2 regions of the Anthropogastromicrobium aceti genome follow, and region 1 is predicted to be linked to the other one. Evidence: riboswitches for the same ligand, from Rfam matches in the RefSeq annotation. Region 1 holds a riboswitch; the other holds the start of a gene.

The links. Region 1 has a riboswitch for cyclic di-GMP ahead of LKD48_RS13305 (transglutaminase domain-containing protein). Riboswitches for the same ligand answer to the same signal wherever they lie in the genome.
Region 2: linked by a shared signal. The riboswitch ahead of LKD48_RS02940 (hybrid sensor histidine kinase/response regulator) and the one ahead of LKD48_RS13305 (transglutaminase domain-containing protein) in region 1 are both predicted to bind cyclic di-GMP.

Annotation. Positions count from the first base shown of each region.
Region 1 covers NZ_JAJEQN010000041.1:3,452-14,297, reverse strand. The annotation lists gene LKD48_RS13310 (putative ABC transporter permease) at 1-410, shown strand, start outside; gene LKD48_RS13305 (transglutaminase domain-containing protein) at 484-2,919, opposite strand; cyclic di-GMP riboswitch class I at 3,001-3,076, opposite strand; gene LKD48_RS13300 (NAD(P)/FAD-dependent oxidoreductase) at 3,345-4,724, shown strand; gene rsmI (16S rRNA (cytidine(1402)-2'-O)-methyltransferase) at 4,770-5,618, opposite strand; gene LKD48_RS13290 (tRNA1(Val) (adenine(37)-N6)-methyltransferase) at 5,654-6,394, opposite strand; gene LKD48_RS13285 (PSP1 domain-containing protein) at 6,384-7,304, opposite strand; gene LKD48_RS13280 (DNA polymerase III subunit) at 7,323-8,360, opposite strand; gene LKD48_RS13275 (nucleoside/nucleotide kinase family protein) at 8,414-8,995, opposite strand; gene LKD48_RS13270 (aminotransferase class I/II-fold pyridoxal phosphate-dependent enzyme) at 9,048-10,514, opposite strand; gene LKD48_RS13265 (D-2-hydroxyacid dehydrogenase) at 10,492-10,846, opposite strand, start outside.
Region 2 covers NZ_JAJEQN010000005.1:57,015-67,860, forward strand. The annotation lists gene hemZ (coproporphyrinogen dehydrogenase HemZ) at 1-865, shown strand, start outside; gene LKD48_RS02935 (hypothetical protein) at 1,166-2,137, shown strand; cyclic di-GMP riboswitch class I at 2,216-2,306, shown strand; gene LKD48_RS02940 (hybrid sensor histidine kinase/response regulator) at 2,546-5,752, shown strand; gene hisS (histidine--tRNA ligase) at 5,873-7,132, shown strand; gene LKD48_RS02950 (hypothetical protein) at 7,203-10,064, shown strand; gene LKD48_RS02955 (peptide chain release factor 3) at 10,143-10,846, shown strand, end outside.

The DNA of each region.
Region 1 (10,846 bases):
ATGCTGCTATGGATCTGCGTCAGATTCTTGAATCTATTACTAATCTAAAATCAGATGCAGAAAAGCTTCGTGAACGCTTTATTGTACTTACTGATTCCGTAAGCGAGACGCTTCGCGATAAGATTGGCACTATAAAAAAGCCGGAGAGTTCTCGTATTGAGGAATTTCAGATTTCTGTTTCTGAATACCTCGAAAAGCTTTACTCTCTTGTTCCAAAGGAAAAAACAGCCGATGTTATTCGACTCAAAGAACGCTTTGCCTATTTAGGTGAACTGAAAAATGCTATCTCAAAGCGTATGGATTTTCGTAAGATTATCCTTTTAAAAGGAAACCCAATGCTTACTTCAAAAAAATATGCCGATGCCCTTAATTCCTTAAAAGAGCAAATTGGACTTAATAAAAATAAATAAGAAAAAGGCCACAAAAAAACGATGACGCATATCTTAAAAAGCGTCATCGTTTTTCTATAAGCTTACTAAATCTTTATAAAGTAATTCCAATATAAGCTGCTGCAAGTTTTACAATATAAGTTATAAACTTGATCAAATACTCTTCAATACGCTCTAACAAGCTATATTGAACTGTCGATTCTTCTTGTACAGCAACCTCTGTCTGTGAAACACTTTCTTCTGTCTGTTCTTGCGTCTGTGCTTCAGTTTCCAACATCTCAGGATCATTTGATTCTTCTGCTTCATGAGATTCCTGCACCTGTTCTGCAGTCTGTGTACTTTCTGGCTCTGTATCAGCTGAATAAATATTTGTTTCATCAATAGTTACTTCCTCAGCCTGATATTGACTAAGCGCTGCGTTCATCAAATCTGCTGTATAGCTCGCACTGCTGTAAACTGCCGCTGAATTATATTTCCAATTCAATACGCCTTTTTCAACATAATAAGATTTACCATTGTAAATACAGCTTCCAGTATAATTCCAGTTGACCTGTCCCTTTGTAATGTAATACCATACTCCGCTGTGCTGACAAAGACCTGTATAGTTCCAGTCTAACGCACCATTTTTTATGTAAAACCAAATCGTATCATACTGACAAAGGCCAGTATACTCCCAATCAACTGAACCTTGTCTTACATAATACCATACTCCATTATACTGAGCTAACCCAGTATAACTCCAATCTGCTGTTCCACCCTTCACATAATACCAGCTGCCATTATAAACTGACAAACCTGAATATGCAGTATTACGTACACCTTTTTGAACATAGTACCAGTTTCCACTATTATAAATAAGACCTGAATAGCTTGTATTCTGCACACCATTGATTAAATACACCTGATCACTTCCAGATGCTGCAAAACCAGTATAGCTTGTGTCAACCTGATTATTAGTATAATAGCGCCATACCCCATCCGAATCCTTTAAAAGACCATTTTTACTGGTAACAGTATTTTGTCCTGCATATGCAGTCTGACTAAAGACTGGATACAAGAATACACAATCTGCACTAGTCGTCCATTTTCCACTTGGAATATGAGTATTTCCAAATTTCTTTGTTCCAAATGCTGCTGATGAGTATGTTTCTGAACCTACTAAGAAAAAGTCGTACATAGTGGTAGACTGATCATCCCACGTAGCATCCACTGCGTACCATACGCCATTTTCCATTTGAACATAATTCCACATATGATATTCTCCACTGTCTGTTACACCAGTAACAAGCACACATGGAATACCATATTTATTGCACTGGAGCTTCATCATCTTTGCATATCCAGCACAAACAGTTTCAACCTTTCCATCACCATCTGCGTCATAATATAGACTATATGGCGTCTGATAATACGGATTTCCGATATTTTGCGTATTATTTTCATAGCTGACCATACTGCAAATCTTGTCATGAATTGCCTTTACTTTATCGTATGTAGTTGCATTTGCTGGAAGCATAGCATCAATCTGTGATTTTGTTCCATCAAACAATGGATTTACTTTACTTCCTGTAAGTACCCCAGTATCCTTAGTAGGTGTTATGGTAAATGTACTTCCTGCAAGCTCAAGATCTGTTATAATACTTGTTTCGCCTGACTCGAACAGCGGTGTATATACGCTATAACCAATAGTATATTTTGCACCTGAAAGCCATACTAACTCTGGATGATCATATGTCAATGCTAAATATGCTGGAGTTACATAACTGCCAAGCCATGCAAAAATTGCCTGCTTTGTTTCTTCTGAATATACAGCCTTACCATTGGCTCCCTTTGTTACCTTCTGATTTTCAAAAATTTTTGTCAGGTTCAACTTCATCTTTGCTGTACTGGCACTACTTTTATTTGCTTCGTAAATCGCATTATAGATACGCTTAGATGTTGCATCAAGCTGATCATAATAGTTTCCAGTTGCTGTACTGATTCCTGCCATTCCTAAATAAATTGGATTTCTGTCTACTATCATATCAAATGAAAATGTCTTTACAAACTCATCTCCAATTTCATAAATATCAGAATCCATATCTTCATCAGTTGAATCTACAAATGCATCCGTTGAGCACTCAGTTGTCTCATCCTCACTATTAGATTCCTGTACCAGTTCTGGCAAATTCTCATTTACTGTTTCCTGAGTCTGTTCTTCTATACTTTCACTTGCCGTTTCCTGAGTCTGTTCTTGTGTACTTTCGCTTTCTGCTTCCTGAGTCTGTTCTTGTGTACTTTCGCTTTCTGCTTCCTGAGTCTGTTCTTCTATACTTTCAGTTATCGTTTCTGACGTCAGTTCTAATATCTCAGGATCAGTACCATTAACTAGTTCCTCTGATAACTCAGAAGATGATTCTGACAATATTTCCTGACTTAGTACTTCCTGCGATGTTTGTTCTTCTTGTGCATAAGTTGCCGATCCTGCCAATATAACAAAAGCAGTAAACAACGATGCGGCTCGTTTCAATAATGCCTTATTTTTTCTCATCCAGTACTCCCTCTTTCTATTGTATCTCTAGACAATTACTTCTTAATACTAAAAAATCACAGAGTTTCCCCTGCAATTTTTAACTGCAGCTGGCTGACATTTTACAGTCCCTATAGCTTTGCGTCACTGCCTTTCGACAGTTTTGCCAAACTATTTTTTTGTGAAAAATCATTAAATGACTCTCCATTGTAACCTATCTCCATTTTTATTAGTATCACGCATCGCCTTTTCTGTCAATAACTTTCTTCCAGATTCTTAATAATATGACTCTTTTCAGTGCTTGACAGGCAATTTAAGCTTGTCTTATAATAAATTATAATACAAGCGCATGCTTTTTAAGGGGGCAAAAAAGTTTCACCCTATATTTTATTATATCATTTTTCCCCTGTGAAAAAAAGTCTTATTTGCGCGGAAATGAGGTTTTTATGAAACATTACGATATTATTATTATCGGCGCCGGTCCTGGCGGTATTTTCTCCGCATACGAACTGACAACCAAACGCCCTGATTTAAAAATCGCTGTATTTGAGGCTGGAAATCGTCTTGAGAAAAGAAAGTGCCCAATTGACGGCAAGCGCGTAACAAAATGTATACACTGCAAAACCTGTGCTATCATGAATGGCTTTGGCGGTGCCGGTGCTTTCTCTGATGGAAAATATAATATTACGAATGAATTTGGCGGCACACTTTACGAGTATATCGGAAAAAACAAAGCAACGGAACTTATGGAATATGTTGATGAAATCAATATGGCCTACGGTGGCGAGGGCACACGCCTATACTCTTCTGCAAATTCCAGCTTTAAACGTGTCTGTCTGCAGCACAACCTTCACCTTCTTGAGGCATCTGTCCGTCATCTCGGAACAGACAAAAACTATGAAGTTCTCAGTAACCTTTATAATTTGTTAAAAGACAAGGTTAGTTTCTATTTCATGACACCAGTTCAGAATGTTGCAATCATGGATAATGGTGACTATGAGATTATTACAGAGAACGAGACATATACATGTGAGAAATGTATTATCTCCGTTGGTCGAAGTGGAAGCAAATGGATGGAGCAAATCTGCCATAACCTTGAAATTCCAACAAATTCAAGCCGTGTTGACATTGGTGTTCGCGTAGAGCTTCCTGCTGAGGTATTTGCCCCGATCACAGATGAGCTCTATGAAAGTAAGATTGTATACCAGACTGAAAAATATCAGGATCGTGTGCGTACCTTCTGCATGAATCCAAAGGGCGCTGTAGTTACAGAAAATACAAATGGTATTATCACAGTAAACGGGCACAGCTATGAAAATCCTGCCCTTCACACAAAGAATACAAACTTTGCTCTGCTTGTTTCCAAACACTTTACTGAACCGTTTAAGGACAGCAATGAATACGGTGAGAGTATAGCTCGTCTGTCTAACATGCTTGGAGGCGGCGTTATGGTTCAGCGCTTTGGTGATTTGATCCGCGGTCAGAGAAGTAACCCTAAGCGTATCGCAGAGTCTTTCCTTACACCAACTCTCGATGCTACGCCAGGCGATTTAAGCCTTGTAATGCCAAAGCGTATTCTCGACGGCATCATTGAAATGATCTATGCGCTTGACAATATTGCTCCTGGTACTGCAAACGATGACACACTTCTCTATGGTGTCGAAGTTAAATTTTACAACATGGAGGTTCAAATCGACAATCATCTTGAGACTCGCCACAAAAATCTCTTTGTGATCGGTGACGGCAGCGGTGTTACTCACTCTCTATCCCATGCATCTGCAAGCGGCATCTATGTTGCACGCCATCTGCTCGGTGAAATTGAATAATTAAAGAAAAGAGCCTCTGGGGACATATACTGTCCCCGATGGCTCTTAGTTACTTTCTGACTTTAACAATGCCTGATAAATATCTCTTTTGCTGACACCGCGATCCTTCGCAACCTGCTTCATCGCATCCTTGCGGTTCATATCTTCATACAGCGCCATGTGCTCTTCAATTGTCATTTCTTCCCATGACTGTTGTTTTTGCTTATTTAAATCTTCTCTGTCAGCTCCCTCAATGATAATTACGCACTCACCTCTCGGATCCTCTATGTCGCGATAATGAGCTAATGCACCATCTAACGTATCTGCATAGACAGTCTCATGCTTTTTAGTAAGCTCTCTGCATATACGAACCTTTCTTGATCCGAGTGTCTTAAAAAGCTCCTCAAGCGTCTTTACGAGGTGATGAGGTGCTTCATAAAGAATAATAGTTCTTGTTTCATCCTGTAATTCCTCAATAATTTGCGCACGCTGCTTTTTATCTGCTGGAAGAAATGCCTCAAATGCAAATCTTCTTGTAGATAAACCAGACATAGTAAGTGCGGTTATACATGCAGCAGGGCCGGGAAGAGATGTCACCTTAATCCCTGCCTCATAACACTTTTGAACCAGAACCTCACCTGGATCAGAAATGCCTGGCGTTCCTGCATCTGTAATGCAGGCAATATTTTTGCCATCCAGCATCAAACCAACCAGATATTCAGCCTTATCATATTTATTGTATTCATGATAGCTTGTCATTGGCGTATGAATATCAAAATGATTCAGAAGCTTTTGACTATTTCTTGTATCCTCTGCTGCAATAAGATCTACTTCCTTTAGCGTGCGCAGCACGCGAAATGTGATATCCTCAAGATTTCCAATCGGAGTTGCACACAGATAAAGCATTCCTGCCATAACTTTCTTCCTTCCATTTTCATGTTTGTATCTTTTCAGAGCCTTCCGTGAATCATTTTGATCTGTTTGCTCTCTTGCCCATCTTCATCAAACAATACAAGAGGCGCTTCGACGCGAATCTGCGTATTGCCGCCACGGATTCCTTCTATCAACACCAGATTAGCCTCCTGCGATGCCTTTGGATGCACCATACAAAGGCGCCTAGGTGACATTTTATATTGCTTCATCAGACATATGATATCTCCAAGACGATATGGTCGGTGCACCATATACATACGTCCTCCGGCCACCAATACATTCGCACTCTCACGAATCACATCCTCTAAGCTGCATAAAATTTCATGACGCGATACTGCCTTACTGTAATCAGCACCTACAAGGCCGCTTCCACCTGCCATATACGGTGGGTTGACTGTGACTACGTTAAAAACGCCTTTTCCAAAAAGAGTCTTTGTATTTTTCAAATCACCACAGATAATTGATACCTTATCCCCTAGATGATTTAACATCACACTTCGAGATGCCATTTTTGCAACTTCCTCTTGGATCTCTAGACCAGTAAAATGCGATGCCGCTGTCTTTGCCGTCATTAAAATAGGAACCACACCTGTCCCCGTACAAAAATCCAGCACGCGCTCTCCCTCAGAAGCCTTTGCAAACCACGATAGGAGCACTGCATCCACGCCATAGCAGAAACGTCCCGGATGCTGAATCAGCATTAACCCGTTGCGCTCTAAATCGTCTAATCTCTCACCTGGCTTAAGCTCACTTATCATTAAGCTTAGACCTTCCTTCCCTCTTGTCAAGCCTATCTAAATCTTCAAGCTCCTTTAATTCCTTATCGGACAGCTGCGTTTTTTCCCTTCTCTTATGAGGACGGAATTTCAGCTGAGAAACCTTGTATTCACGAATTTCCTTCTCATCCTTATTTACGGTAACGATGACTTTTACTTCCTGGCGAAGCACACTTACACTTGAAACCTCTCCCTTTAGTCCGTCATCTGTCGTCACATAATCACCTACACTTGGAAGCTTACTGTTTAAATACTCGTATGTCTCCTCCTCGTTCTTTAAACAACACATCAATCGTCCGCAGACACCGGAAATTTTCACAGGATTTAAAGACAAATTTTGTTCCTTTGCCATCTTGATAGAAACTGGCGCAAATTCTGATAAATATGAATTACAGCACAATGGTCTTCCGCAGCTGCCAATTCCACCAATAATCTTTGCCTCATCACGCACACCAATCTGACGAAGTTCAATACGAGTACGAAATACCGATGCCAGATCCTTTACAAGCTCACGAAAATCAACTCTTCCATCTGCCGTAAAGTAAAAAAGAACCTTATTATTGTCAAACGTATACTCTGCATCAATAAGCTTCATATCAAGACCATGCTTTGCGATTTTTTCCTTACAGATCTTAAATGCATCCTTTTCCTTCTGTCTGTTTTCATCTGCAACTGCATCGTCTTGTGGTGTAGCAATACGAATTACTGGCTTTAATGGCTGAAACACCTTTTCTTCATCCATATCTTTCACGCCAAGCACAACATAGCCATACTCAACGCCTCTTGCTGTCTCTACAATAACATGCATTCCCGTTGTAATATCCATATCAAGCGGATTAAAATAATACACCTTTCCGGCTCTGCGGAAACGCACACCGATGACCTTTATCATAATTTTTCCAAACCTTTCCTATTTCTGGCACTCTCTGATCGTCAGCCACAAAAGCTCCAGCGTAAGCTGGAAATTTACATTTGCGTCCAGTCTGGCTGACGCGGTATTTATAGCCTCCAGAATGCGGTTTATTTCATTATAACCACATGTCTGAGCAACCTTATTGATTGCGCTGTACTCCTCTGCAAAGATCAGAAGATTCGGATCTCTTGTTGCCTTAAAGATCAGAATATCTCGATACCACATCTGCATAAAACCAAAGCAGTCCTTAATGCTCAGTTTATATTCCTCAAGCTTTGCAATACTTTCAAGTAGCTCTGAAAATGGCATCTTAGAGGCTGTCTTTAATAATAGCATAATCGTCTGAATCATTGAAATAAAATCATCCGACTGTGCCAGCTTCAATCCCTTTCCGATATTTCCCTGTGAGAATTTTTCAAGTGTTGGAATCTTATCCTCATCCACACCTTTTTCTCTCATGTACGAAGTAAATGCTTCTGACTCAACTGGCTTCATATTCAGTACAATGCTTCTTGAAAGAATTGTTTCAAGCATTGATGCTGCATTTGTTGTAAGCAATAAAATAATACCATAAGCCGGAGGCTCCTCTATTGTCTTTAAAAGAGCATTCTGTGCCTGAACAGACAGCTTTTGCGCCTCGTCTACAATATAAATCTTATACGGACTGCAATATGGCTTAATCTGGATATCTCCGATAATCTGAGTTCTGACGTCATCTACACCGATTACCGTTGGCTTCTCATGACCTGGAAAAATTACATCAGGATGATTACCGCTCAAAAATTGTGTGCATGAATGGCACACGCCGCACGGTCTGTTGGCAGGTTCTGCCTGACACTCCAATGTCTGTGCAAATGCCTTCGCCGCCGTCATCTTTCCAAGACCATCCTCTCCGCTTATGACATAGCAGTGTGATACCTTCCCGGAAGAGATCGCATGTAAAAAATGTTCCTTTATCTGTTCATTTCCAATTAATTCTGAAAAACCGCCTGCATGCATATCAAAATCGCCTCCCATCTTATCGTAACGATCCATTTTTCTGTTTATGAACTGCATTTATCATAGCACAACTTTAATAAATAGTCTAGTTACAGTTCATGTTCAATGTATGATAAAACTTCTTTAAGACAGCACTCTCTATCCTCATTCTTAAAGCGTTTTATAATATTTGCAGCCTTTAGCTTTTCTTCAGAAAAATCGGCCTGATCAGCCAAAAAGCGTCTGCACATCTCCTCATATTTTGCAGTTTTTTGCGTGCGCTCTCTTGCAATAGCCCGCTCTAAGCGGAGCCCATCCTCTACCTCAAGATACACAGGAATCATAGTTTCTGCTCCAAAATGCGCACGAATCGGCACATACGATTCAAGTGTTCCAATTGTCATATAAACAGAATTATCATCAAACTGTCCATCATCTGCTGTTGCATAAATCCAATCACCGTATACGGTATGGTAAACACGCTTTTCTATAATTTTTCTTTCGTTTTCCATTTGGGCAATCTCACTGTCTGTCACAAAGAAATATTCTCTTCCATTTTCTTCGTGATCGCGTATCGGTCTCGTCGTATACAATATGATTTCCTTTGGTGAAGGATTAAGTTTTTCCTTTACTTTTCTGTAGATAGTATCTTTTCCAGATGCACTCTTTCCCATAAAATAGATAATTTTCATATCTTCTTTTCCTTTTTGTTGTTTGTACTATTTAGCTTCTGTTTTTATGTTATTAATTTTCAATGACAAGGAGCGTTTCTCCAGTTTTATCCTCCATGCCGTACAGTTCCATGCCACTTGTCCTATAGTAACGAACAATTTCAAGCAGTTCCTCGCTGATTTTTTCTCCTGGCATCAAGAACGGACAACCCGGTGGATAAACATAGACAGTCTCGGCACTGATTTTTCCAACAGATTCAAAAAATGGTACCTGAATTACAGGCGCCTCTGCTGCTTCTAGCGGCAGCATAACCAGTTCAAGCGGCACAAATGAAGAAGGATACGCACTCGTTGTTCTCTCCCATACTAGAGAGCCGCATTCCAACTCATCATTAATTTCGCTAAGTGCCGCCTCAAGACGCAAAAAGCCTTCTTCTGTATCTGTCAGCATTGTCATAAGAATTACATAATCGGGCGCTGACATTTCCGGCTGAAGATGATAGCGGTCGCGCAAAATTTCATGCAGCTTTCTTCCTGCATTCTTGTATCCTTTTGCGCCAAACACAATTTTTGTATAATCTGCAATCGGAATACTAATCATGTCTGCGCTTTTTATTTTCGGATAAAGAAACCACAGTTGTTTCCATGACTCGCTTCGTTCATAGAAAAGCTGCAGTCTGTCAGTCAGCATTTGTAGCTTTTTTTTGCCTTCGCCTTGCATATAGCGCACACAAAGATCCATTCCTGCCATTAAAACGTAAGATGGACTAGATGTCTCAAATATATGAAGGGCACGCTCAATTTTTTTTACCGAAACTCTGTCGCTGCATATATGAAGTGCTGCACTCTGTGTCAGACACGGAAGTGTTTTGTGAAGGCTCTGAATGACAATATCTGCGCCCTCACGCACTGCACTATATGGAAGATACGTATCTTCACGATTCGCATCATGATTAGCATACGGAAGATGTGCACCATGTGCCTCATCCACGATCAAAACTCCGCCATGTGCATGTACCACATCTGCAATTTGCCGTATATTTGATACAATTCCTTCATACGTCGGCGATGTCAGGATCACTGCCGCAATTTCTGGGGATTGCTCATAAGCTTTTTCCACATCTTTGGGGATAATTTGACCACTTATACACAAGTTATCCACATTTTGGGGATAAATATATGTTGGTTTTAGTCCTCTGAGCATTATTGCATTGGCAACACTCTTATGAGTGTTTCTTGCTACCGCAACTGTAGCTCCCTGTGGACACGCCGCATAAATAGCTGCTAATATTCCACATGTTGAACCATTAACTATGTAATATGACTTCTTTGCCCCTACTGCATTAGCCATGCGCGCCATACCTTCTTCAAGAATACCATCTGCATGATGCAGATCATCAAATCCGTCAATCTCAGTAATGTCAATATCATACACATCCGAAATCCAATCCACTTTACGTTTATGCCCCGGCATATGAAATGGGTATGCATCACTCTTTGCATACTCTCTTAGTTTTTCATAGATTGATTGATCCTGCATATTTTTCTCCTTTTCTGTAACCGCTTTCCCAATCAACTACATTCATCATTTCTGTATGATTCAAAAAAGCCTTCAGATTATGAGCACAGATTTTTGCAACACGCTCCTCTACCTGTGGTGTATGACCAAAGCTAATTCCCGAAACATGTGGTGTTATAAGCACATTCTTCATGCCCCACAGCAAATTATCACTAGGCAGCGGCTCTGGGTCTGTCACGTCAAGCACAGCCCCTGAAAGATAGCCTTCTTCGAGCAATTGAATCAAATCTGGCTGAACAATTAAACTTCCTCTTCCGACATTTACAACTAGTCCGCCCTTTTTCATTTTGCGA
Region 2 (10,846 bases), on a different contig from region 1:
TTCAATTGAAAAAGAGATTGAATATGTGGCAGAGGCTTTTAAAGATAAGAAGCTAAACACAATATATATCGGTGGAGGTACGCCGACCACATTAGAGCCAGATCAGTTAGAACGCCTTCTATCAAAGATTGAGAACTCCTTTAATTTGTCTTTCCTTCAGGAGTGGACAGTTGAGGCAGGACGTCCAGACAGCATCACACGTGAAAAACTTAAGACAATAAAGTGTCATCCTGTCACACGTATAAGTATCAACCCACAGACAATGAAAGACGAGACACTAGAACTGATTGGCCGAAGACATACAGTTTTACAGGTAAAGGATGCCTTTTTGCTTGCAAGAGAAGAAGGCTTTGATAATATTAACATGGACATCATTGTTGGACTGCCGCAGGAGACAAAAGAAGATGTTGAGAATACGTTGGAAGAAATCAAAAAACTAGGACCAGACAATTTGACGGTTCACTCCCTGGCCATTAAGCGTGCTGCAAGATTAAATACTCAGAAGGAAGAATACGCAGGTATGAAGAGTGTTAATTCTGAAAGTACGATGGAGCTGACACAAGATGCCGCAGAGGAAATGGGTATGAAGCCGTATTATCTGTACCGCCAGAAAAACATGACAGGAAATATGGAAAATGTCGGATATGCAAAGCCAGGAAAAGAGGGAATCTACAACATCTTAATCATGGAAGAAATGCAGACAATCGTAGCACTTGGTGCAGGGGCCATCACAAAGGCGGTATATCCAAACGGCAGGATCGAAAGATGCGAAAATGTCAAGGATATCAAGACTTATCTGGAAAAAACAGACGAGATGATCGAGCGTAAAAAGAGGCTTTTTGCGGACGAAAAGAGGTCTGATTGATCGAGTCTACGTTAGGACGAATTCATTCATTGATTCAATGAGTGGATTCGTCTTTTTTAATTTCTGTTATTATTAAAAATTTTAAAAAGGTTAAGGAGGTACAGTATGAGCAGTACAGCGTTAAGCGCAACAAATAAAATAGAAAGCAACAAAATTGTTAGAAAAATAAGATAATTTACAAAAAAATGTACGAACAATACAAAACTATTGACAAAATATATTGACTACATTATAATGAAATCAAGAAAAGTGATGGTGAAATGAACATATCATGGTTTTAACGACCAGAAAGGAGCGCCTATGAGAAAAATTTCAGAAAGAGGTTTATTTGGAGTATTAGTTATGATTATCAGTATGCTAGCTGTTCAGATGAGTGCATTCGCTTCTAATACGTATGAAAATAGCACACAGATAAAAGCTCAGCTTCAGTTAGATGCAGAGGATGAGGCAGTTTTAAATCAGTATTTCCAGAACAGAGCGGAAAATTTTTACGGGAATACAGTAGTGGATGGTTGGATGAAAGAGGAACAGCAGCAGCGAATAGCAGCACTTAGCCAGTGGATGGAAAGCTGTGGATTTAAGGTAGAAAAAGCAACGGTTGCTTTTACCGTAAACAGTGTATTGGCAAAGGATGAGAATGAAACCGTTGTACTTGGATCAGAATGGAATACATTAACTTATAAGTTTGATTCGGAAAACGAGTCGAGAGATATGATGTTTGAGACAATGCATGTATTGCATATATCAGAAATTACACATGAGATTACTTCAGATTGTTATAGTGAGTATACAGGATATCAATATGGTTCTCAGGAAGAACTTTCTTATGTTCAGATTGGTGAGAACAACGGAGAACTTGGAAAAGGCGCATTTCCAATCGAGGGTCTGCTGTGGGGAATGGAGGCACCGCAGTTAAGTGGAATGAATATAAGTACATTAACATTGCAGGATCTTTATAATATTTATGGAAATGATATGGAAGTAACGCTTCATTTCTCAGAAGACGGGCTATGGTGCTTAGAAGGAAAGTATGAATTAGGCGAAACAGACGTTGTAACTGAAATTCAAAACGAAGGTTGGTATGGAGAAGGTCAGTCAGTGGAGATACCAGATTATACCGCTTGGTATTTTGAAATTATACAGGAAGTTTCGTATCAGGACAAAGCGTTTTCAGAAGTGAATTGTGCAGAAGTTCGTGAATACCCAGACGGAACTGGACAGCTTATTCTCACGTTAGAAAAGATTCCAGCGGAAAACATAGAGACAGAATAAAGTTTAATTCGATAAAAACATACAGATTTTTTATTTAACAGTATTGACATATAAATAACTTCGTGGTATTTTATTTTGGAAAATCAAAAGCAAACCTGCTGAAAAGCAGGGACGCAAAGCCAGAAGGGACTAAAGTCAGAAAGTTTGACCATGTCAGCCGGTTGCCATTGTTTCCATATCATCATAATATATGGAAAAGATGTTTGAACAGAAGAGATTCCTATACCTTTTATACTATATAGATGTGTGATTTTAGAGAAATATAGTAGGGACACTGGCAGATTTTGGCAAGTGTCCTTTTTGTATGCAAAAATATATAAGAGAACTGGCAGGGACAAGTTCTCTGTATCGGTATACAGAAAAAAGCAGGATGAAGAATGGGGAAAGCAGAGAGAGGATTTTTATAAAATGAAAAATTATGAAGACAAAATATATTCCTTAGGTGAGACTGTAACGGGGCAGACACAGGACATGTCACAGGCCGTACAGAAAACACTGGAAAATAATGGCGGGGTAGGTATAATGACAGGATCTTATGACCAAAACCTGTCTATTTTGTCTGTAAGTAATCTGCTGTTGCATAGTACAGGATATACATACGATACTTTCATGGAACAGACAAAAGGCTCATTGAGAAACTTCTTTTATGACGAGGAAGATATACTGGAGCGAGACCGTTTTTTGCAGCTTCACGGAACAGGGGAAGCACAGATCCTTACAGCAGACGGTACAGTGAATAATGTACGGCTTTGTAAAGAGGATGCGACAGATGAGGCAGGCAGACAGATCTGGGTTATGTCCGTACAGGTCAACTGGGATCATGTAAATCTGGCACTGCTCAATGAGGCTATCTATTCCGGCTTCTGGTATTTTGACTGTGACGAAAACAGCGAGATTGTGAATGCAAACTGGAGTCATGAATTTAGAAAAATGCTTGGCTATCATGACACCCTGGACTTTCCGAATAAACTGGAATCCTGGTCAGATCTTCTGCATCCACAGGATAAAGAAAGAGTAATGGCGCAGCTTCAGGCGGCAATTGCGGATAAGACGAACCAGATAAAATATCAGGTAGAGTATCGTCTGAGAATGAAGAATAATCAGTACCAGTGGTTTCGGGCATCGGCAGAAGTAATACGCCGTCTGGATGGTTCTGCAAGCAGGATTGCCGGGATTTTTATTAACATTGATGGGGAGAAAAAAGAAATCATGCAGGCACAAAAATCTGCTGCTTTCCACCGGGCTTTTACGAAAGCAGATTTGTGCGAGTATTATGTGAATCTGGAAGCGAATACTTTTGATACCTTTAAGGTTGAACCGTCCCTGATGACAGTCTTTGAACAGAGTTATACGTGGGATGAATTGATTCGCCATTTTGTGGATTCCTATGTTGTGGAGACAGATAAGAAGGCGGTATCCTCTTTTTACGACCGTGGTTATATTGCAGAAAAGCTGAAGGGTCTGGAAACTGAATTGTCTTTGGAGTGCCGAATCACTCTGAATGGAGAAGAACGATGGGTTCGCAATGTGATCATACGTGGCGAGATAGAGGATTCAGAATATGCCATGATCTTTCTGCGTGATATCACGGATGCAAAGGTAGAGAGCGCACGGCATCTGCAGATGGCAGCGGATAATGCTTCCATGGAGCAGCTGATTCAGAGTATTGTGCGTCTGGTTGACCGCTTTGTTGTCTGTGATCTGGAAAATGACAGATATGAATTCTACAATCTGAATGGACAGATGATATATAAACCTCTGGGATTTTATCATGATTTCCAGAGGCAGGTTCTTGAAAAGTATAAGACACTGGAACCATTGGAAGCTATTGATATACTGATAACACCGGAAAATATCCGGAAGAATCTGAAATGTGAAAATGATATTTATAAGTTTGAGTACTGCAGCCTGGATGAAAAGACTTATAAAATAGCTTCTTATATTCCATTAAAATGGGAAAATGGAAAGCTCGTAAGAGTATTGCTGGCATCCATAGATGTGACACAGGAGAAAAAAGCAGAGATCGAATCTCGTCAGGCATTGAAAGAAGCTTACCGGTCGGCAGAAAATGCAAATCGTGCGAAGACAGAATTTCTTTCCAATATGTCCCATGATATCCGGACACCGATGAATGCCATTGTTGGTCTGACGGCAATCGCAGGAGCAAATATTGAGAGTCATGACAGAGTTATTGAGTGTCTTGGCAAGATTACAGAATCAAGTCGTCATCTGTTGGGGCTGATCAATGGAGTATTGGATATGGCACGTATTGAAAGTGGAAAAATGACGCTGGCTCAGGAAGATTTCAATCTGTCGGAGCTTGTGGATAATCTTATTACGCTTACGAAACCGGTGCTTGATGAACATAAACATAATTTTGATATACACATCAATCATATTGAACATGAGGATGTCTGTGGTGACAGCCTGAGAATCCAGCAGGTATTTGTGAATCTGATGAGCAATGCGATCAAGTATACACCGGATGGTGGAAATATTACCTTTTCTATAGAGGAAAAGCCAAATGGATTTTCGGAACTTGGATGCTATGAATTTTCGATTGAGGATAATGGGATCGGTATGTCACCGGAATTCCAGAAGATCATGTTTGATCCTTTCAGCCGCGCAGATGACCACAGGACAACCAAGGTTCAGGGAACTGGTCTGGGAATGGCAATCAGCAGAAATATTGTGAACCTGATGAATGGCACTATTAAAGTGGATAGTACCTTACACAAGGGAACTAAAATTACGGTAACAATTTATCTGGAGCTTCAGGAAAAAGAAAAAGAACAGGACAAAGATCTAATGAATTTGCCGGTTCTGGTTGTGGATGATGATAGGACATGCTGTGAAAGTACAGTTGCCACACTGAAGGAAATCGGTATTATGGGTGAATGGGTTCTCTCTGGCAGGGAAGCCGTTGAGTGCTGTTATGCACGTCATGAGTTGAAAGATGATTACTTTGCTGTTATTTTAGACTGGAAGATGCCGGAAATGGATGGCATAGAAACTGCCAGACAGATCAGAAAACGGATAGGTAAAGAGATCACCATCATTGTACTGACGTCTTATGAATTTAGCGAGATCGAAGAAGAAGCAAAGGCTGCAGGCATAGATGCTTTTATTGCAAAACCGCTGTTTCGTTCTCGTCTGACGGCTACACTGCGGCAGTTTACTTCAGAAAGAAAAGAAAAAACAGCAAGAAATTATTTGGAGAAGCTGTCAAAATCAGACTACACGGGAAAAAGGATTCTGTTGGTCGAGGATAATGAATTAAACAGAGAAATTGCTGTTGAAATTTTGCAGATGACAGGTGCAGAAGTGGAAACAGCAGAAAATGGGAAAATTGCAGTTGAGAAAGTGGAAGCTTCTCCGAAAAGTTCGTATGATCTTATTTTTATGGATATTCAAATGCCTGTCATGAATGGCTATGAGGCAACAGCAGCAATCAGGAGCCTTCCGGGTGAACAGGGAAAACTGCCTATTGTTGCCATGACCGCCAATGCTTTTGCGGAAGATGTACAGCTGGCAAAAAATACAGGCATGAATGGACATATCGCAAAACCGCTGGATATGAATAAACTTAATGATGTTCTGGAAAACTGGCTGTAATTTATTCTCATGGGATGGGAAAACTAAAAAACAGTTGACACAGCCTATTGCAAAAACGTATAATGTTGAACGTAGTGTATCATACAGGGAAAGCCCTGATAGTGGAAAGAGGAGTGTTTTATGGCATTAGTAAAGAAGCCTGTTACAGGCATGAAGGATATTCAGCCGGCAGAAATGCAGATCCGTGATTATGTGATTGGGCTGATTAAGGAAACGTATAAGGGATTTGGTTTCACACCGATTGAAACACCTTGTGTTGAAAATATTGCAAACTTAAGCAATAAGCAGGGTGGTGAGAATGAGAAGCTTATCTTTAAGATCTTAAAGCGTGGTGAGAAGTTAAACTTAGAAACAGCACAGACAGAAGCAGATTTGGTAGATAGTGGTCTTCGCTATGACCTGACTGTTCCGTTGTCAAGATATTATTCCAATAATGCAGCAAATCTGCCAAAGCCGTTTAAGGCATTGCAGATCGGACCGGTATGGAGAGCTGACCGTCCGCAGAAGGGTCGTTTCAGACAGTTCTATCAGTGTGATATTGATATTCTTGGAGATCCGACAAATCTTGCAGAGATCGAGCTGATTTTGGCAACAACTACACTTCTTGGAAAGGTTGGCTTTAAGGGATTTACCGTACATATCAATGACCGCCGTATTTTAAAGGGCATGGCAAAGTACAGCGGCTTTGATGAAGCACAGTATGATGAAGTCTTTATCATTTTGGATAAGATGGATAAGATCGGTCTTGATGGTGTAGCAAAAGAGCTTGCATCAAATGGTTTTGCAGAGGAATCAATCGAACGCTATATGGGTCTGTTCAAAGGCTTGAATGAAGCAGAGGATGGTGTTGCTTATCTTGCAGAGACACTTGGTGATTGCTTAGAGGGCGGCGCAGCAGAGAACTTAAAGCAGATTTGTGAGGCAGTTACGGCAACAACTCAGGCAAGCTTTAAGCTGCAGTTTGATCCAACATTAGTTCGTGGTATGTCTTACTATACTGGAACTATTTTCGAGATCGGAGTAGAGGGCTTCCCAGGTTCAATTGCCGGAGGCGGACGTTATGATAAGATGGTTGGCAAGTTCACAGGAATGGAAACTCCAGCATGTGGCTTCTCAATCGGATTTGAGCGTATTGTAACAATTCTCTTAGATGAGGGCTTTACTGTTCCAGGCAGCAAGGAAAAGATTGCATATTTGGTAGAAAAGGGTGTAGATAGCAAGGTGCTTGGCACTGTTCTTCAGGAAGCAATGGCAGGACGTGCAGCAGGACAGCAGATTCTTGTTGCATGGATGAATAAGAATAAGAAGTTCCAGAAGGAACAGCTGACAGCAGAAGGCTACAGCGAGTTCAAGGAGTTTTATAAGGAAGCATTAAAGTAATCACATGTAAAGGCGCTGCAGCGTTTGCTGCAGTGTCGTTTCTGTGTAAGCTAAAATGGAGGTAAGGCGATTGAGAAAACAAGTATTGCTGAAAAAAGGTATTGCAGGACTGCTTTCTATTGGAATGCTGTTAGGGTCTGTTATTCCGACAGCAGCACAGGAAACGTCCAGTCAAAGTGCATTTGAAACGAAGTTGCAAGAGCAGATGCAAGAAACGCAAATGCAGCCTGAAGAGCTGACGTCTGAAACAGAATCCGAAACGGTCAAGACTCAGTCGCAGGAAACTCAGACAGAAACATCTGCGCAGGAAAGTGAAGTGATTCCATCGGAAGAATCGTCATCTATATCACAGGCAGAAACAAGTGAAGCTCAGACAGAGCAGCCAACACAAACGGAAATTCAAAGTGAGCCTCAGACGCAGGAGACAGTGCAGACCTCGTCAGAGTCTGACAGTGTAGAAGAAACACAGGAAAATGAAACAGAGTATTCTACAGAAGAATTTACAGAGGAAGAGTCAACAGAAGAAGAGTCAACAGAAGAGGAAACAACTGAAGAAGCAGAGTTAGAAGGAGTTGAAGAAAGCTTCTATGCTAATGCAAGCTTAAATACAGATTCAAAAGTATATTCTGGATGGAAAAAAGATTCGTCAGAGTTGGTGACACTTCCAGCGGGTTCTTATGTTTACATAACATCTGTAGTTTGTGTGGAGGAAGAGCCGCGATGGGCGCATGTTATTTTTGATATTAATGAATATTGCTATGAAGGTTATATTCCATTTGAAGTGCTTTCTGTAAGCTATGATGCTGATCTGATGGAAGCAGATGAGACACAGGCCTTTCCAGCAGATTACCAAAGTGCCTTGAATGCACTTCATCAAGCACATCCTAATTGGGTATTTAAGCCAGTTTATGTTGGCGATACTTTTTCATATGCAGTAAATCAACAGGTTACGACACCTGCAAGAGCGCTTGTAAGCACTTATTATAATGAATGCTTCCGATCTATGTTAGACAGAGATTACAATTGGCAGACCAATACGTGGAAACAATGGGAACCAGGTTGGGCTGGTGCGTCAGAAGAGACTGTGCGCTATTATATGGATCCGAGAAATTTTTTAAATGAAAATGACATTTTTATGTTTGAATCACTTATCTATGAGAAGTATCAGACACAAGGGGCAGTTGAGGCTGCACTTGCCAATACATTTATGTCGAATGCGAAAGTTCCAGGTGCAGAGTATACATATGCATGGTTGTTTTGTTGGGTTGGAGAAAAATATAATATTAATCCGGTAGCACTTGCAAGTCGTGTTAGACAAGAACAGGGAGCAGGTACGTCTGATTTGATTTCTGGAAAATATGCTGGATATGAAGGATTGTACAATTATTTCAATATACAGGCAACTGGTTCAAGTAGAGATCAAATCGTGCAGAATGGATTAAAAGAGGCAAAGACGGGTTCGACAATGATGCTTCCAGATGGTACAGTATCAAGTGGATCTTGGGATACCCCAACAAAGGCATTGATTGGCGGTTCATTGAAGTTTGCCAATCTGTATATTCTCAAAAATCAGAATACGCTATATGCCCAAAAATTTGACTATGACGGTCAGTATAACGGTAAATATTGGCATCAATACATGACCAATATCATGGCACCGTATTCAGAGGGAAATCAAGTAAGAAGATCCTATACCAATAGTGGTCAATTAGGAAATAGTTTTGTTTTTTTGATTCCTGTTTATGAGGAGCGTCCGGTATCTTCACCCAAACCACAGGAACGAAAAAATCAAAATAGCTGCTTAAAGTCATTGACAGTAAATGACCAGGAAGTAATCACTGCATTTGATAAGACACAAAAAGATTTTTATTATAGTGTAGGAGAAAAGACAGTTTATGCGAATATCAGAGTAAAAACTGCATCTTCATCAGCTACACTGAAATTTTCCAATATTGGAAGCATGTCTCACAAGGTTGAGGTTAGCACAATAACCGTTACAGCTGAGGATGGCACACAGACACAGTACCGTTTGTTTGTTGGTTGTGGTGTAACGATAGAACAGGGATTTTTTGATGGCTTTGATGTGAATTCTTATCGAAAGCGTTATCCAAAGCTTGAAAAAGCATATGGAAATGATATTGACGCGTATTATGAGCATTATTTCCTAACTGGGAAAAAAGCCGGATGGGATGGAACAAAAGGTGATTTCGCAGAGGATAATGATGACAGTGATAAGACGTCAACAATTTATAAAGGCGTTGACTATGCTCCAGTATTTGATGCTAAATACTATTTGAATCGTTACTCAGATTTAAAGTCAGCATTTGGAAATGATTATGCGGCAGCATTGAAGCATTTTGTGGATTATGGAATAGGTGAAGGCAGACGTGCCAGTGAGTCATTTGATGTTACGCTCTATAAAGCGAATTATCCGGATCTGCAGGAATTATTTGGTGATGATAATACAAAGTATGTAGATCATTATCTGGATTATGGAATCAATGAAGGCAGGTGTGCCAACAGACGAATCCTAAATGGAATTTCAGTGGCTTCTGATGGAAAGAAATATTACTATAAAAATGATCAGGTTGATACTAGTTACACAGGTTTTGCAGCATATCAGGGAAATATGTATTATGTATTAGGCGGAATAGTGTCGAATTATACAGGACTGATAAATTATTATGGAACTTGGTATTATCTTCAGTCAGGAAGTGTAAAGTGGGATTACACGAGCCTTGTAGAACACAGTGATGGTGCTTGGTATTATGTAGAAAAAGGTATTTTGAACTGGAATTACAATGGTCTTGTTGAATATTATGGTACACTGTATTACATTCAGAACGGATACCTTAATTGGGGATATTCTGGACGGATTTGGTATAATGGTAAATGGTATAAAATTGTGAATGGGGTTGCACAAAAAGACTGAATCTGTTACAATAGTTTGCTGTGAACAAAATGAAAAATAGTAAATAAGAACATTTGAAGAAGAAAGGCATGGAACACAATGTCATTATATGAAAATGAAATCAGCAAACGAAGAACGTTTGCCATTATTTCTCACCCGGATGCGGGTAAAACTACATTAACAGAGAAGTTCCTTTTATATGGAGGAGCAATCAATCAGGCAGGTTCCGTAAAGGGAAGAAAAACAGCAAAGCACGCTGTTTCTGACTGGATGGAGATTGAAAAGCAAAGAGGTATTTCCGTAACCTCTTCCGTTTTACAGTTCCACTATGAAGGCTATTGCATCAACATTTTGGATACACCAGGTCATCAGGATTTCTCAGAGGATACGTATCGTACTCTGATGGCAGCAGATTCTGCCGTTATGGTAATTGATGCTTCTAAGGGTGTTGAGGCGCAGACAATTAAGCTGTTTAAGGTTTGTGTTATGCGCCATATTCCAATTTTTACTTTTATCAACAAATTAGACCGTGAGGCAAATGACCCATTTGATCTGATGGATGAGATCGAGCGCGTGCTTGGTATTAAGACCTGCCCAATCAATTGGCCAATCGGATGCGGTAAGAATTTCAAGGGTGTTTATGATCGTAACACAAATAAGATTACTACATTCGTTGCAGCAGATGCAGGTATGCATGAGATTGAGAGTCATGAGCTTGATGTTGAAGGTGCTGAGGATCAGGTTGGTATTATTGGTTATCAGAAGCTGCTTGAGGATATTGAGCTGCTTGATGGTGCATGTGA